One region of the Rhizobium sp. NZLR8 genome, then DNA from elsewhere that is predicted to be linked to it. Evidence: riboswitches for the same ligand, from Rfam matches in the RefSeq annotation. Region 1 holds a riboswitch; the other holds the start of a gene.
What was found. A riboswitch is a leader RNA that binds a small molecule or an ion and turns the genes downstream of it on or off. The one in region 1 is predicted to bind FMN.
Positions count from the first base shown of each region.

Region 2: it holds a riboswitch for FMN, as region 1 does, so the genes downstream of both, HJB89_RS12380 (6,7-dimethyl-8-ribityllumazine synthase) here and HJB89_RS10160 (DMT family transporter) in region 1, are expected to answer to the same signal.

Region 1 is NZ_JABDVY010000003.1:545,631-552,954, reverse strand. It holds gene HJB89_RS10165 (aldo/keto reductase) at 1-813, shown strand, start outside; gene HJB89_RS10160 (DMT family transporter) at 1,024-1,923, opposite strand; FMN riboswitch at 2,015-2,169, opposite strand; gene hupB (DNA-binding protein HupB) at 2,307-2,582, opposite strand; gene lon (endopeptidase La) at 2,788-5,205, opposite strand; gene clpX (ATP-dependent Clp protease ATP-binding subunit ClpX) at 5,610-6,887, opposite strand; gene clpP (ATP-dependent Clp endopeptidase proteolytic subunit ClpP) at 7,190-7,324, opposite strand, start outside.
Region 2 is NZ_JABDVY010000004.1:392,242-399,565, reverse strand. It holds gene HJB89_RS12410 (MFS transporter) at 1-419, opposite strand, end outside; gene HJB89_RS12405 (helix-turn-helix transcriptional regulator) at 416-1,060, opposite strand; gene HJB89_RS12400 (adenylate/guanylate cyclase domain-containing protein) at 1,134-2,252, opposite strand; gene HJB89_RS12395 (hypothetical protein) at 2,447-2,671, shown strand; gene HJB89_RS12390 (GCG_CRPN prefix-to-repeats domain-containing protein) at 2,754-3,074, opposite strand; gene HJB89_RS12385 (SRPBCC domain-containing protein) at 3,259-3,705, opposite strand; FMN riboswitch at 4,121-4,263, shown strand; gene HJB89_RS12380 (6,7-dimethyl-8-ribityllumazine synthase) at 4,340-4,774, shown strand; gene HJB89_RS12375 (VOC family protein) at 4,935-5,624, shown strand; gene HJB89_RS12370 (DUF1194 domain-containing protein) at 5,782-6,558, opposite strand; gene HJB89_RS12365 (LysR family transcriptional regulator) at 6,660-7,324, opposite strand, start outside.

The DNA.
Region 1 (7,324 bases):
GGCCGCTCGGAAAAAATCATCGCCGACGTGCTGAAGGCGCGCGGCGGCCAGCGCCCGATGGTCGCCACCAAGGCCGGCCGCCGGCTCAACCCGCATTTCGCCGAAGGTTATACCAAAGCGAACCTCGAAGGCTTCATCGACCGCAGCCGTGAGAATCTTGCCGTCGACAGCCTCGACCTCCTGCAGCTGCACTGCCCGCCGCGCGAGGTGTTTTACCAGCCGGAGGTCTTCGAGAACTTGAACGCGCTGCAGACGGCCGGCAAGATCAAGGGTTACGGCGTCAGCGTCGAAAAGGTCGAAGACGGGCTGAAGGCGATCGAATATCCTGGCGTCGTCAGCATCCAGATCATCTACAATATCTTCCGCCAGCGTCCCGACCACCTGTTCTTCCAGGAAGCGCGCCGCAGGAACGTGGCGATCATTGCCCGCGTGCCGCTGGCCAGCGGCCTTCTCTCCGGCAAGATCACCCGGGACACCCACTTTGCCAGCGACGACCATCGCAATTTCAACCGCAACGGCGAAGCCTTCGATGTCGGCGAGACTTTTGCCGGCGTGCCCTTCGAGGTCGGCCTGCAAGCGGTGGAAGAGGTGCGCAAGCTGGTGCCTCAGGGCGCCACCATGGCGGCCTTTGCGCTGCGCTGGATCCTGATGGCTGAAGCCGTCACCGTCGTCATCCCCGGCGCCCGCAATGCCGAACAGGCCAAAACCAATGCGGCCGCAGCCGATCTGGCGCCCCTTACGGCCGGTGTCATGGCGGCAACACGCGAGATCTACACGCGGCTGATCGCGCCGCATGTGCATCAGCGCTGGTAGGGTTGGAGCGTCGCTATTTTGTCAGGGCTGCGGCAAGTCGAGTCAGGCCCTCATCCGGCTGCCGCCACCGGCCGGGGTCGAGCCACGGGTTTCGGCCCGTCCCTCGTAAACGAGACGAAGGGGATGTGCCGCAACCACTCGGTTCCCTGCCCACATCTAGCATGGCACCTCCCCTTTTCCCCGTTTTCCGGGGGAGAAGGTTAGGGTACCTCAGGCGGGTTTCCGCTCTTTGCGCATCTCGTTTCGCATGATGAAGAGTGAGGCGGAAAGGATGAGCACTGCGCCTAGCCAGAGGTAGCCGGCCGGCGCATAACCGAAGAACAGCCAGCCGGCCAGCACATTCAGCGGCAGCTTCAGATCGTCGAAAGGTTGAATGTAGGCGGCATCCGCTGCGGCATAGGCAAGCGTCAGGAAATACTGCGCTGCGGCGGTCAGCAGCCCCGCCAGCAGGAACAAGGCAAGTGTTGCACCCGTCGGCACTGCAAAGCCTGCCGCAAGCGCCAGCCCTCCGTTTATCGGCGTCAGCAGAACGAGCAGCCAGACGGTGATCGTCTCCGGTCGTTCGATGCCCGTCAGGCTCTTGGTGATCAGCGACGAGGCGCCCCAGAGCAGTGCCGAAAGCACCGGCAAGAGTGCTGCCCAGCCAAAGCCGTCCGACCATGGCTGCAGGATGATCATCGCGCCGGTGAAACCGGCTGCGGTCGCCGCCCAGCGGGCCGGACCGACGCGCTCACCCAGGAAGAGCCGGGCGCCGAGAATGATGAAGAACGGCGAGGTCATCACCAGCGCGATCGCCTGCCAGATCGGCACCGCGGCAAGGCCGGCGACCCAGGCCTCGACCCCGAGCGCGGCAAGCACGACGCGCGCCAGGTGACGCCAGGGATAGTGCGTGCGCATCGCCGCCAGGCCGAGCCTGCGCAGGAACGGCAGCGAAAACAGGAAGGCGAAGCCATATTGCCAGAAGGCTGCCGAGGCCGAGGGAAAGGCAAGCTTCATCGTCAGCCATTGGGTGACGACGTTGAGAAGCGAAAAGGCGATGCCGGCAAGGACCATCCAGAGTGCACCGACAATGGCGCGGGACGGCTCGACCGCAAGAGAATTCTGACTCATGTCTTTCATCCAAAACCAGGGACCAACATAAATCAGGACGCATGAGCCACGAACAGGCGACGCAGGACACCCCGCCCTTCGCACGGCCGACACTCATTCTCTTCCATCCGGACTTTAACCGTCGGCTCCGGATTCGCACCGGATCTGCTGACCCTCCCCCAGCATTGGCGCGGAAGGCGGCGCTCGCGGGCTCAGGCCGAAACCCATACCGCCGGCGGGGAGTTTCACCCCGCCCTGAGAACAGAAATGTCGTAGATCAAAGCCCGCATGGCGGCAAGCCACGAAAGCAAGGGCCCAGCAAAGCAAAAGGGGTCCGGCAAAGCCGAACCCCTTTCCAAATCCTGCACAGCCGGTCTCGTTTACGGCTGGCGGATAATCTCAGATCAGCCGTTGACGGCGTCCTTCAGGCCCTTGCCGGGCGTGAACTTCGGCACGTTGCGAGCCGGAATGTCTACCTCAGCGCCCGTCGACGGGTTGCGGCCCTTCGATGCGGCACGATGAGAAACGGTGAAGCTGCCGAACCCTGCAAGGCGGATGTCGCCCTTGTTCTTGAGTTCACCCTGGACAACGTCGAAAACCGCGTCAACAGCGGAAGCCGCGTCAGACTTCGTCAGTCCTGCCTTTTCGGCGACTGCGGACACGAGTTCATTCTTGTTCATGTTTCCACCCCTTTCTAAATGGTACGAAACGACTCAATATAAGCTAGGCGCCGAATAGGTATCATCAGGCCCGCCGGGAACCCAAAAGCCCTGCAAATCAAGGAAAAGCAAGCGTCTACATGACGTTTTCACAAAAAAGGCTGGCGTTTTCGCCAGCCTTTTTCCGAGTTTTCAGCCAATGGGGCATAAATGTGGCCGAGGCCACTCAATGCGCTATGGTTGCGCCCGTCTCGTCGAGGCCTTCGACCGATGCGATGACCGGCGTTTCCACCGTGCCGTCCCATTCGATCGGCTCCGGCCGCCGGATCAGCGCATGCTTGATCACCTCGCCCATGCGGGATACCGGGATGATCTCCATGCTGTTCTTCACGTTATCCGGAATCTCCGCCAGATCCTTGGCGTTCTCCTCCGGAATCAGCACCTTCTTGATGCCGCCGCGAAGGGCTGCGAGCAGCTTTTCCTTGAGACCGCCGATCGGCAGAATACGACCGCGAAGGGTGATCTCACCGGTCATGGCCACGTGCCTGTTCACCGGGATACCGGTCATGATCGAGACGATCGCGGTCGCCATGGCGACGCCGGCCGAGGGGCCATCCTTCGGCGTCGCGCCTTCCGGCACGTGCACGTGGATGTCGCTCTTGTCGAAGCGCGGTGGCTCGATGCCGAAATCGACAGCGCGCGAGCGGACATAGGAGGCCGCCGCCGAGATCGATTCCTTCATGACTTCCTTCAGATTGCCGGTGACCGTCATGCGGCCCTTGCCCGGCATCATCACGCCTTCGATGGTCAGCAACTCGCCGCCGACCTCCGTCCAGGCAAGACCTGTGACAACGCCGACCTGATCCTCGCCCTCGGCTTCGCCGTGGCGGAAGCGCGGGACGCCCAGATAGTCGGAGATGTTGGCAGCCGTCACATGCACGGACTTCGTCTTGCCCTTGATGATCTCGGTGACCGCCTTGCGGGCAAGCTTCATCAGTTCGCGCTCGAAGTTGCGGACGCCGGCTTCACGGGTGTAGTGCTGGCTGATGGACATCAGGGCGTCGTCGTTGACCGAGAATTCTTCCGGCTGCAACGCATGTTCCTTGATGGCCTTCGGCAGCAGATGCCGCTTGGCGATCTCGCGCTTTTCATCTTCGGTGTAGCCGGCGATACGGATGATCTCCATGCGGTCCATCAGCGGCGCCGGGATGTTCAGCGTATTCGCCGTCGTAATGAACATCACATCCGACAGGTCGTATTCGACCTCAAGATAATGGTCCATGAAGGTCGAGTTCTGTGCCGGATCGAGTACCTCGAGCAGGGCCGAAGACGGATCGCCGCGATAGTCCTGGCCGAGCTTGTCGATCTCGTCGAGCAGGAAGAGCGGGTTGGACTTCTTCGCCTTCTTCATCGACTGGATGACCTTGCCGGGCATCGAGCCGATATAGGTGCGGCGGTGACCGCGGATTTCGGCTTCGTCGCGAACGCCGCCAAGCGCCATGCGGACATACTCACGGCCGGTCGCCTTGGCGATCGACTGGGCGAGCGAGGTCTTGCCGACACCCGGAGGGCCAACGAGGCAGAGAATCGGGCCCTTGATCTTGGTGGCGCGAGCCTGCACGGCCAGATATTCGACAATGCGCTCCTTGACCTTGTCGAGACCGAAGTGATCGGCTTCGAGGATCTTCTCGGCATTGTTGAGATCGGCCTTGATCTTCGACTTCTTGCCCCACGGAATGCCGAGCAGCCAGTCCAGATAATTGCGCACGACGGTGGCTTCGGCCGACATCGGGCTCATCTGGCGCAGCTTCTTCAGCTCCGCATCGGCCTTTTCACGGGCCTCCTTGGACAGCTTGGTCTTGGAGATACGCTCTTCCAGCTCGCTCATCTCGTCGCGGCCTTCCTCGCCGTCGCCGAGTTCCTTCTGGATCGCCTTCATCTGTTCGTTCAGGTAGTATTCGCGCTGGGTCTTCTCCATCTGGCGCTTGACACGCGAACGGATGCGCTTTTCGACCTGCAGGACCGAAATCTCGCCTTCCATGAAGCCGAGGGCCTTTTCGAGGCGAGCCTTGACGCTGGTGGTTTCCAGCATCTCCTGCTTCTCGGTGATCTTGATCGACAGATGCGAGGCGACCGTATCGGCGAGCTTGGAATAGTCGTCGATCTGGCTGGCGGCGCCGACCACTTCGGGCGAAATCTTCTTGTTGAGCTTCACATAGCTCTCGAATTCGGAGACGACCGAACGCGACAAGGCTTCCAGTTCGACCGGATCGTCGTGCGGCTCCTCGAGCACATGGCCGAGCGCCTCATAGAAATCCTCGCGGCTGGTATATGTGTCGATCTCCGCGCGGGCGCGGCCTTCGACCAGAACCTTGACGGTGCCGTCGGGCAGCTTCAACAGCTGCAACACGTTCGCCACGGTGCCGACCTTGTGGATCGCGGAGGGATCCGGATCGTCGTCGCTGGCGTTGATCTGCGTCACAAGCATGATCTGCTTATCGGAACCCATGACCTCTTCGAGCGCACGGATCGACTTTTCCCGTCCGACGAACAGCGGCACGATCATATGCGGGAAAACCACGATGTCGCGCAGGGGCAGAACAGGGTAGGCAGTACTGCTCGCTACAGACGTTTTCTTCGTCATTTTAAGTCCTTTCCATCGTCCCGTTACCGGGCTCTCTGCGCGGCCGCTTGGGACCGGCCGGCACTCTCACTTGGCTCTACAAGTGGAGGTTCTGACTACGCTTTTCAAGCCACGCTAACGCCCGCGTTCCCCGGATGTGACAGCTTCATTACAACGGAACGCCAACACTATGAAGCGCGTGGCTGGACCGGCGCTTACCACTTCCGACCCGGCTAAAATACAAACGCCAGCAATAGGCTTACGGAATCACGGCATCATTGCCAAGCACTCTCCCTTGCGCAACATCGGCAAAGGCAATTCCGGTTCCCACCGGCAAAATACTAACAGTGCCTCGGATGGTTTTTCAAATAGAAAGGGGCCCGCCGATGGCAAGCCCCCAAAATAATCGTGCGAAAGCGCAAAGGTTACGCCGAAGCGTTGGCCTTTTCTTCCTGACGATCGGCATAGATGTATAGCGGACGGGCCGAACCGCGAACCACTTCCTCGGAGATGACGACCTCGCGCACGCCTTCGAGCGTCGGCAGTTCGAACATCGTGTCGAGCAGGATCTTCTCCATGATCGAGCGAAGGCCGCGGGCGCCGGTCTTGCGGACGATCGCCTTGCGGGCTGTTTCGCGCAGAGCATCCTCGTGGAAGGTCAGTTCCACGTCTTCCATCTCGAACAGGCGCTGATATTGCTTGATCAGCGCGTTCTTCGGCTCGGACAGGATCTGGATCAGCGCATCTTCATCGAGGTCTTCGAGGGTCGCCAGAACCGGCAAACGCCCGATGAACTCGGGGATGAGGCCGAACTTGACCAAGTCTTCCGGCTCCAGTTCGCGCAGGACTTCGCCGACGCGGCGATCGTCCTGGGCCTTGACGGTAGCGCCGAAGCCAATCGAGGTCTTCTCGCCGCGGGCGGAGATGATCTTATCGAGGCCGGCGAAGGCGCCGCCGCAGATGAACAGGATGTTGGTCGTGTCGACCTGCAGGAATTCCTGCTGCGGGTGCTTGCGGCCGCCCTGCGGCGGAACGGAAGCGACCGTGCCTTCCATGATCTTCAGCAGCGCCTGCTGCACGCCCTCACCCGAGACGTCGCGTGTGATCGACGGGTTGTCGGACTTGCGCGAAATTTTGTCGACTTCGTCGATGTAGACGATGCCCCGCTGCGCACGCTCGACATTGTAGTCGGCCGATTGCAGCAGCTTCAGGATGATGTTTTCGACATCCTCACCGACATAGCCGGCCTCGGTCAGCGTCGTCGCATCGGCCATGGTGAAGGGAACGTCGATGATGCGGGCGAGCGTCTGGGCAAGATAGGTCTTGCCGCAGCCGGTCGGGCCGACGAGCATGATGTTCGATTTCGCCAGCTCGACTTCGCCGTTCTTCGAGGCGTGCGCCAGGCGCTTGTAATGGTTGTGAACGGCGACCGACAGGATTTTCTTCGCCTGCCGCTGGCCGATGACATATTCGTCGAGGACCTTGATGATGTCCTGGGGCGTCGGAACGCCGTCGCGGGACTTGACCATCGAGGACTTGTTCTCCTCGCGGATGATGTCCATGCACAATTCGACGCATTCATCGCAGATGAAGACGGTCGGTCCGGCAATCAGTTTCCGGACTTCGTGCTGGCTCTTTCCGCAGAACGAACAATAGAGTGTGTTCTTGGAGTCGCCGCCGTTGCTGCCGCTGACCTTGCTCATTTCACTTTCCTTCCAGCACGCCGCATTTCAAGGCGAAATCGCGGTCCACTCTATCAGCTCCTGGCGGCACTCCGTTTCCGGAGCCTTTGCCGAGAAGGGCTTCAGGGGCTACGAACCAGGCCCAACAAATCATGTCCGGGTCCCGGCGGCAACGAATCCCCTTCGAATGCCGAATGCTATGTCATAAAAATTCAACATAGCATTAATAGTTACTATTAGCGTCTTCGTCGCCTGTTGAAAGCCCTTGTTCAATCACAAATGGGATAGAACTGTGGCGACGAAAACACCATCCCTATTAATTACTAGGCCTGTTCGCCTTCCATTTCGATGCGCGAGGTCAGAACCTTGTCGATCACGCCCCAAGTCTGGGCCTCGTCGGCATCCATGAAATGGTCACGATCGAGCGTCTTTTCAACTTCCTCGTAGGTGCGGCCGGT
Region 2 (7,324 bases), on a different contig from region 1:
ACGCCGGTCACCCGTTCGAGCGGCACATTCGCGAGCGCGGCGATGTCGGGAACCATTGCCTGCTTGGCGGCGTCGGAAGGCCCACGCAGCACGCCCATGGCAAAGACCACGGGCAGAAGCACCGGCATGCCGAGCAGGCCGAAAAAATCGAGCAGCGGCACCAGTCCCACCGCGGCCACCGAAGCGGTATCGCAGACGATGGCGATGCGCTTGGCGCCGACGCGGTCGATCAGCGGCCCGCCGAGCGCCTTGGCGACGACATAGGGCAGCATCTCCATCATCGCCGTCAGCCCGGTCAGGACAGGGCTACCCGTCGTGCTCAGCACCAGCCAGGGAATAGCAATGGTCGATAGCCGCGTGCCGGAAAGCGAAAGCGCCTCGGCTGCGGCAAGCGCTAGGAAAGGCCCGCCCCTTCTCACGGTTCGCCATCCTTTTCGCGATGCGGAAGCCGGCCCGGATAGGGAAAGGCATGCAGCATGATGGAGAAGGGAACCATATCCCCGGGTGCCGGCTCACCCAAGGGCGGAGCTACCCGCATCGCTTCGAGGATGATGTCGGTCAGCTGCTTGGTCAGCGCCTCGGCCTGTTTTGCCGTCATCGGGATGATCATGTCGTTGGCAGCACTCGCCTTGCGCCATTCCCCCGGCAGTTCGGCATATTCCTCCAGCGCCTGCTGCATCTGGCCGACCTGCAAGGAGAGGACCGCCTGGTTGAAGGCGTGATCGAGATCCAGCGCTTCACCCTCGGCCTCGCTTGCCGGCACCGAGGTGAGCTCGTGACTGGCCCGCCACCAGCGGTCGCGCCGTGAAACATGCGGCGCTTCCTCGATGAAGCCGTATTGGGCAAGCTGGCGCAGATGATAACTGGTCGCACCGCTGTTCAATCCCAGTTGCACCGCCAGCTGCGTCGCCGTGGCGGGTCCATCGACCCTGAGCATGCCGAGCATGCGCAACCGGACGGGATGCGCCAGCGCCTTCAACGCGACGGGATCAGGTACGACCCGGCTGACGGTGCGCGGCGGCTTTGAATGGGCGACGGTCTGGCGATGGGGATCCTTCATGCCAGAAGCTTACCATTGCAAAGATATCTTTGCAAAATTTTCTTTGCATAACTGCAAGCGCCCTGTCCGTGACTTAAGCTTCTGCCAGGGTGAAGACTGCGCAAGGGTCGGTAATGCCGCGCAAGCTATGCTCTCCGAGCGGCATCAAGGCCGTCGTCGTATTCGCCGCCACCGCTCCCGAAATCAGCACGTTTCTGCCGAGCGGCTTGCAGAGCCCTTCCAGGCGGCTGACCAGATTGACCGCGGGGCCGATGGCAGTAAAGTCCAGCCGGTCGGCCGCACCGATATTGCCCCATAGAATCTCGCCGAAATGCAGCGCCGCGCCGAACGGCAACGGCGCCAGCCCCTGGGCCTGGCGCACCTGGTCGAGATGGCTCATGCCGGCACGGCTGGCGGCGACCGCCCGCAGGGCGGCCTCGCAGGCCTCGCGATCCCCCCGGGCGATGTCTGCTTCGCCCGACGTCGCGGTGACCGGAAAGATCGCCAGCACGCCGTCGCCTATGAATTTCAGCACCTCGCCGCCGAAGGCGTGCACTGCGCCGGCGACGCGATCAAAATAAGCGTCGAGCGCGGCAATCATCGCCTGCGGCTCCGTCACTTCCGAAAGCGCGGTGAAATCACGCAGATCGGCACAGAGAAGGGCAGCGCGGATGGTCTCACCGGTGCCGCGGGCAAGCGCGCCGGCCTGCACCCGGGCAGCACTGCGCCGGCCGAGATAGGCTTCGAGCAGCGCGGCCCGCGCCTCCCGCGCCGCCAAAGCGGCGAGCGGCGCTGCGGCAAAACGCGCGACTTCGCGCAGCAGACTGGCCTCGGCCGCACCGAATGCGCCGCCCCCTGCCCCGTTGGCAACTCCCGCCCAGCCAAGCAGCGGCCCGTCCGATGCCTGATTATCCTGTGCAGGCCCGATCCGGCTCTCCCACACCGGCCCGAGCCCACCCAGCCAGTCGCGCCCGGCCTCACTCTGCGGAGCTGCAGCAAAGGCCAGCGCCTCAATGACGGCCCCGGTCTCGGCCCGCCACAGCCAGGTGCGCCGAGCGATGATTGGGTGCGGCACGGAAAGCGTCAGCGCGCCGCCCGAAAGCGGCAGGCCGTCAGCCAAAAGCCGGCGCCCGAGCTCGGCCAGAAACCGTTCGGGACCAGGCGAGGCACCGGCCTCATCAACCAACCAGGCAAGGGGAGATGGTAGATCCATGCTTCAACATGACATCGCCCCGGGACGTCCGCAAGGATGCCTTCTGAAGCCCCATCGACTCCTTCAGCCATTCCACGCAGACAATTCCTGTCGAGATTCTTCCATCACGGCGAAAAGCAAAAAATAACGCTTTAAACTTGCGCCGTTTTGCTTCCATTATGCGGCGGTTCGTCATCGTGTGATTGAGGGGTACGATGGGCACGATTTTCTGGCCGAAAGATCCGCTGGATGGGAATGACATGACGCTGCTGACGTCGATCCTTCGGCGGTGGTGCGACAGGCATCAGGTCGAGCTGACAGCACAGGAGAGCAGCCGCAAGGCGAAGGAACTTGTCGAATGGTATGAATTCGGCGTCAAGGATCCGATCGAACTCGAAGAACTGATCGAGGGCAAGTACTGGCTGGTCAGCAAAATCTGACCTGATCACAGTCGTAACATTCAAGAGAAAAGGCCGGGCGAAATATCGCACCGGCCTTCGTCAATTTGCCCCTGGGAAGGCTTCAGTCGTCATCCCGCCAACGGCGGTGGTGATCGCCGCGCCAATCATCGCGCCAGCGCGGACCATCCCAATCCCGGTGACGCCGCTCCCAGCCCCAGCGGGGCGGACCGCCGTAAAAGGCCACCGGCGGCGGGCGTCGCCAGTTTGGCCGGCATTCGCCCCAGCGGGTCAGATGCCAGCCGCGGCCGCACGCATAGTCGACCTTCGTGACATCGCTTGTGACATTGCTCTGGACATTGATTGTCCCCATCGGCATCGCCTCAGCTGTGCCGACCGAGAGGCTGCCAGCGAGCAAGGCAGCCGCGATAGAAAATGCCTTCATCGAAAACTCCAATTCATCCAGCCGTTCCCACCCTAGGGCCGCCAAATTGAACTGGAGATGAACTTCACGTTCATGTTTGCGGGAGAAAAAGAAGCGATTTCGGACCGCTCATCGCAGCGCCGGCCAGCTGGTTTTCCCGCAAGGGCAGGCGCTTCAGGGCCATCCACCGGCCCGCAAAAACCGTTCATGTCCTGCCGTAAAATGCGTCGGGACCCGGGTCACGCCCGGCGGCGACCTCGGTCAGCCGCCCAAGGTAATGCGCCCAGCCTTCCGCATGCCCGGCGCATTGATCGGCGCTCGGTAGGCCGCTATGCGTCAGTCGCAGCAGTGTTCCGCCCCCCTGCTCGATCAGGTCGATCTCGACGAGGCTCGACCCCGGCGGCACCACCTCGCTGCCGTCCCAGCCGAAGCTGTAGGCAAGGCGATGAACCGGCACCACCTCGCGAAACGAGCCGCGCGCAAAGCGGGCACCGGTGACGTTGACAAGATAGAGCCCGCCCGGCTGCGGCTCGACCTCTGCCTCCGTCCCCATCCAGCGCAGGATCTTCTGCGGGTCGGTCATCAGCGCAAACACTGCGGCCGGCGGCGCCGCAATATGCGCCTCGCGGTGAACGACGAAAGATTCTGGCATCACGCTCTCCGATAGTTGTCATGGCCTGCCTCGCCGCGGGCGGGATCAGCGGGTCATGCTGTTTTGACGTGGGTGTCCTCGCGTGAGCATGTAGGCGGAAGTACCCGATCAGCAAGGGTGGTCGGGCCACGCCGCCCCCGTCGCCCGGCACCGGCGCGGCATCCTCCAACGTCCCTCATGCTGAGGCGCGTAGCCCGTGGGGCGGAGCCTCGAAGCACTCGCCGCAACGCTGCTCCCTGCCTTCATCTAGCATCCGCGCACCCGCCGCGTCCTTCGGGGCCTCTGCGGCGCACCTCAGGACAAGGCTCTCTGGGGGGTGCAGCCAGCTAGGTGGCGATCGCCTCACCCCATCCCCACCTCCGCGATGCAAGCATTTCGCCCTATTGCCAGCCCTTCGTCTTCCCCCTATTGTCCCGGCCGTTCTCAGGGCGGGGTGAAAGTCCCTACCGGCGGTATGCAGTTTCGATTGCGAGCCCGCGAGCGCCTTCCTCGGAAGGGTCAGCAGATCAGGTGAGATGCCTGAGCCGACGGTCATAGTCCGGATGAAAGAGAACGCACGTTCCCAGCCCTTGCGGCTGTCGGGGACGTTCGTGATCGCCTTGGGTGATGTGTCTGTTCGCCAAAGGAGATTACCATGACACCCACCCGCTACGCCTTTATCAAAGCCAGCTGGCACGCCGACATCGTCGACCGCGCCCTTGACGGCTTCTATCAGCTCGTGCCGCCCGAACAGGTCGATGTGTTCGATGTTCCCGGCGCATTCGAGATGCCGCTGCTTTCCCGCGATCTGGCCGCAAGCGGACGTTATGGCGCCGTCATTGCCGCGGCTTTCGTCGTCGACGGCGGAATTTACCGCCACGAATTCGTCGCTCAGGCGGTGGTCGACGGGCTGATGCGCGCCGGCATGGATACCGGCGTGCCGGTGCTTTCGGTTTCGCTGACGCCGCATCAGTATCAGGAAACCGAGCACCATAAGCAGATCTACCGCGCGCATTTCGTCGAGAAAGGGCGGGAGGCCGCAAAGGCCGCGCTCACAATCGGGAAGACACGCGCCGCTCTTGCCGCGTAAGGCGGCTCCCCCCGAACCGGGGCGGCGGGACCGATCCCGCCGTCTTCATCAGGTCAATTCCGACAGAATAATTGATTCGACGCCCTCGCCGCGCTGTGATCCACTCACCCCCGACATGTATCGCCATTCTTAATGCGTCCCAAACCTTAAGGAGCTGAAGATGAGCAATGCAATGCGCAGTGAAACCCCTATCGAAAATTCGCGAACACGGCCCGTCGACACCAAGCTCGAGGTGGTCGTCATCCCCGTTTCCGACGTCGATCGCGCCAAACGTTTCTACGACAGCCTGGGCTGGCGGCTCGACGCCGACTTCGCCAATGATGCCGATTTCCGGGTGCTCCAGTTTACCCCGCCCGGCTCCGGCTGCGCGATCATCTTCGGCAAGAACGTCACCGCCGCGCCACCTGGCTCCGCCCAGGGGCTCTACCTTATCGTCTCCGACATCGAGGCCGCCCGCCGCGATCTTATCGCTCGCGGCGTCGAGGTCAGCGACGTGTTCCACGACGCTGCCGGCGTCTATGCCGGCAAGGACGAGCCCTATCTCTTCGGACGGCTGCGCATCGCCGGCCGAGATCCCGAAAACCGCAGCTATCGCTCCTTCGCCTCGTTCAAGGATCCCGATGGCAATGGCTGGCTATTCCAGGAGGTCACCACGCGATTGGCGGGACGCATCGACGCCGACGAGACAGCCTTTGCGACCTCGAGCGACCTTGCATCAGCGCTGCGCCGCGCGGCGACCGCCCACGGCGAACACGAAAAGCGAAACGGCGGCAAGCACGACGAGGGCTGGCCGGACTGGTACGCCGACTACATGGTCAGTGAACAGTCTGGCCGAGAGCTGCCGCTATAGGCAGCGGTCTTTTCCGGCGAACTCAAACAGCCCTTGTTGAGGCATGCCTTCCTCCTGCGCACCTCCCTGAGGTGCGCAGGAGGAAGGCCAGTAGCCTCGAAGGACACCTCCAACGCTGCTCCGTGCATTCATTCGGCGTCGGCGCACGCGCCCGCCGTCACCGCTCGAAAAAATCCCGCCACTGTTTCTCGCCAACCAGGCAGTCGACCCCGGTCTCGGCGCCGGTGATTCTCTGCACCGTTGCCGGCGGGGAAAACCCGCTGATCTCCAGCACCAGCTTGCGGCGCACGGCAACGGCGAAATCCTCGATGTTGCGGACCGGCAGCACGAAGGCGCCGGGGCCGCCGATCACGCAATCCGCATAATATGTGTCGAGCCCGTTCGGCGCATCGGAGGGCCGCAGCATAATGGCAAGGCCATTGATGATCATGCCTGCTTCCACCGCCTTGTCGCGGGCGGATATGACTGGATTTCCGGAATTGTTCGGGCCATCGCCCGACACATCGATCACCTGTCGTCTGGACGGAAACGGACTGGAAACGATCATGCTGGCGCCTTGGGCGATCGCGGTGGAGATCGATGTACGCCGCTGCGTGGCAATCGGCCGGGCTTCGAGCTTTTCGGCAAAAGCGATCGCGTCCGCTTCCGTCTCGATGACCTGCCAGTCGATCACCGAATCCTGGACGACATAGCCCGCCCATTCGAAATAGCTGATGGCGATGCGGCCGGTCAGACCGCCCTTCACCGCATCGATGAATTCCTTGTGCTTGAGCGCTTCGACATAACCCTCGCGCTGGATGCCGATCTCCTCGAAATCCATCGAGCGCGAGGTGTCGACGGCAAGGACCAGGGTCACGTCAACCTCGTTCCCCCCCGCCTGCGCTGCCGGGACGAGGCCGGAAAGACCCATAAGCACCGCAACTGTCGTCAGCATCGGCAGATCCCCGCGCCATCCAAGCGCGCAACCTTAGCACAGCTTGGCCGATGCAGGACGCCCGGCCACGCCGGTAGTTTCAATTTTCGGTGATGGCCGGCTCAATGCAGCGGCAGCCACAAAGGGCTTTTCCATGCTTTCAGCGCGTCGAGGAAGACCTGCAATCTGGCGGGCAAGAAGCGGCGGGTGGGATAGACGGCATGCACGAATATCTCCTCGGACGACCAGTCCGGCAGCAGGCGGATGAGCGCACCTCTCCTGATCTCATCGTCGCAATAGGTCGAAGGCAGAAGGCCGATGCCGTGGCCGCGATTGGTAAAGGCGCTCACCGCGTCGAAATCCCGGCTCGAGACCGGCCCCGACACCTGCTGGCGGACCGACTTGCCGCCGCTGACCAGATGCCACTCCGCTTCGCCGTTGCGGCCGTTCAGCAACACGCACTGATGCTCATTCAGGTCCTGGGGCTCTGAGGGAGGCGCCTTGCCCTTCAGATAGTCCGGCGCGGCGACCAGATAACGCACGCTCTTTCCGAGCCGCTGCGCGATGATTGAGGAATCCTTGAGTTCGCCGAAGCGGATGCCGAGATCGATATTCTCGGCGATCAGATCGAGGAACAGGTTGGTGACGAAGAGATCGACCTGGATATCGGGATAGGTCTTCAGGAAGGACGATACGAATTCGTAGAAGACCTCCTGCCCGAAAATGACGGGCACGGAGATCTTCAGCAGGCCTTCCGGCTTTTTCTGCGTTTCCGTGAGTGCCTGCT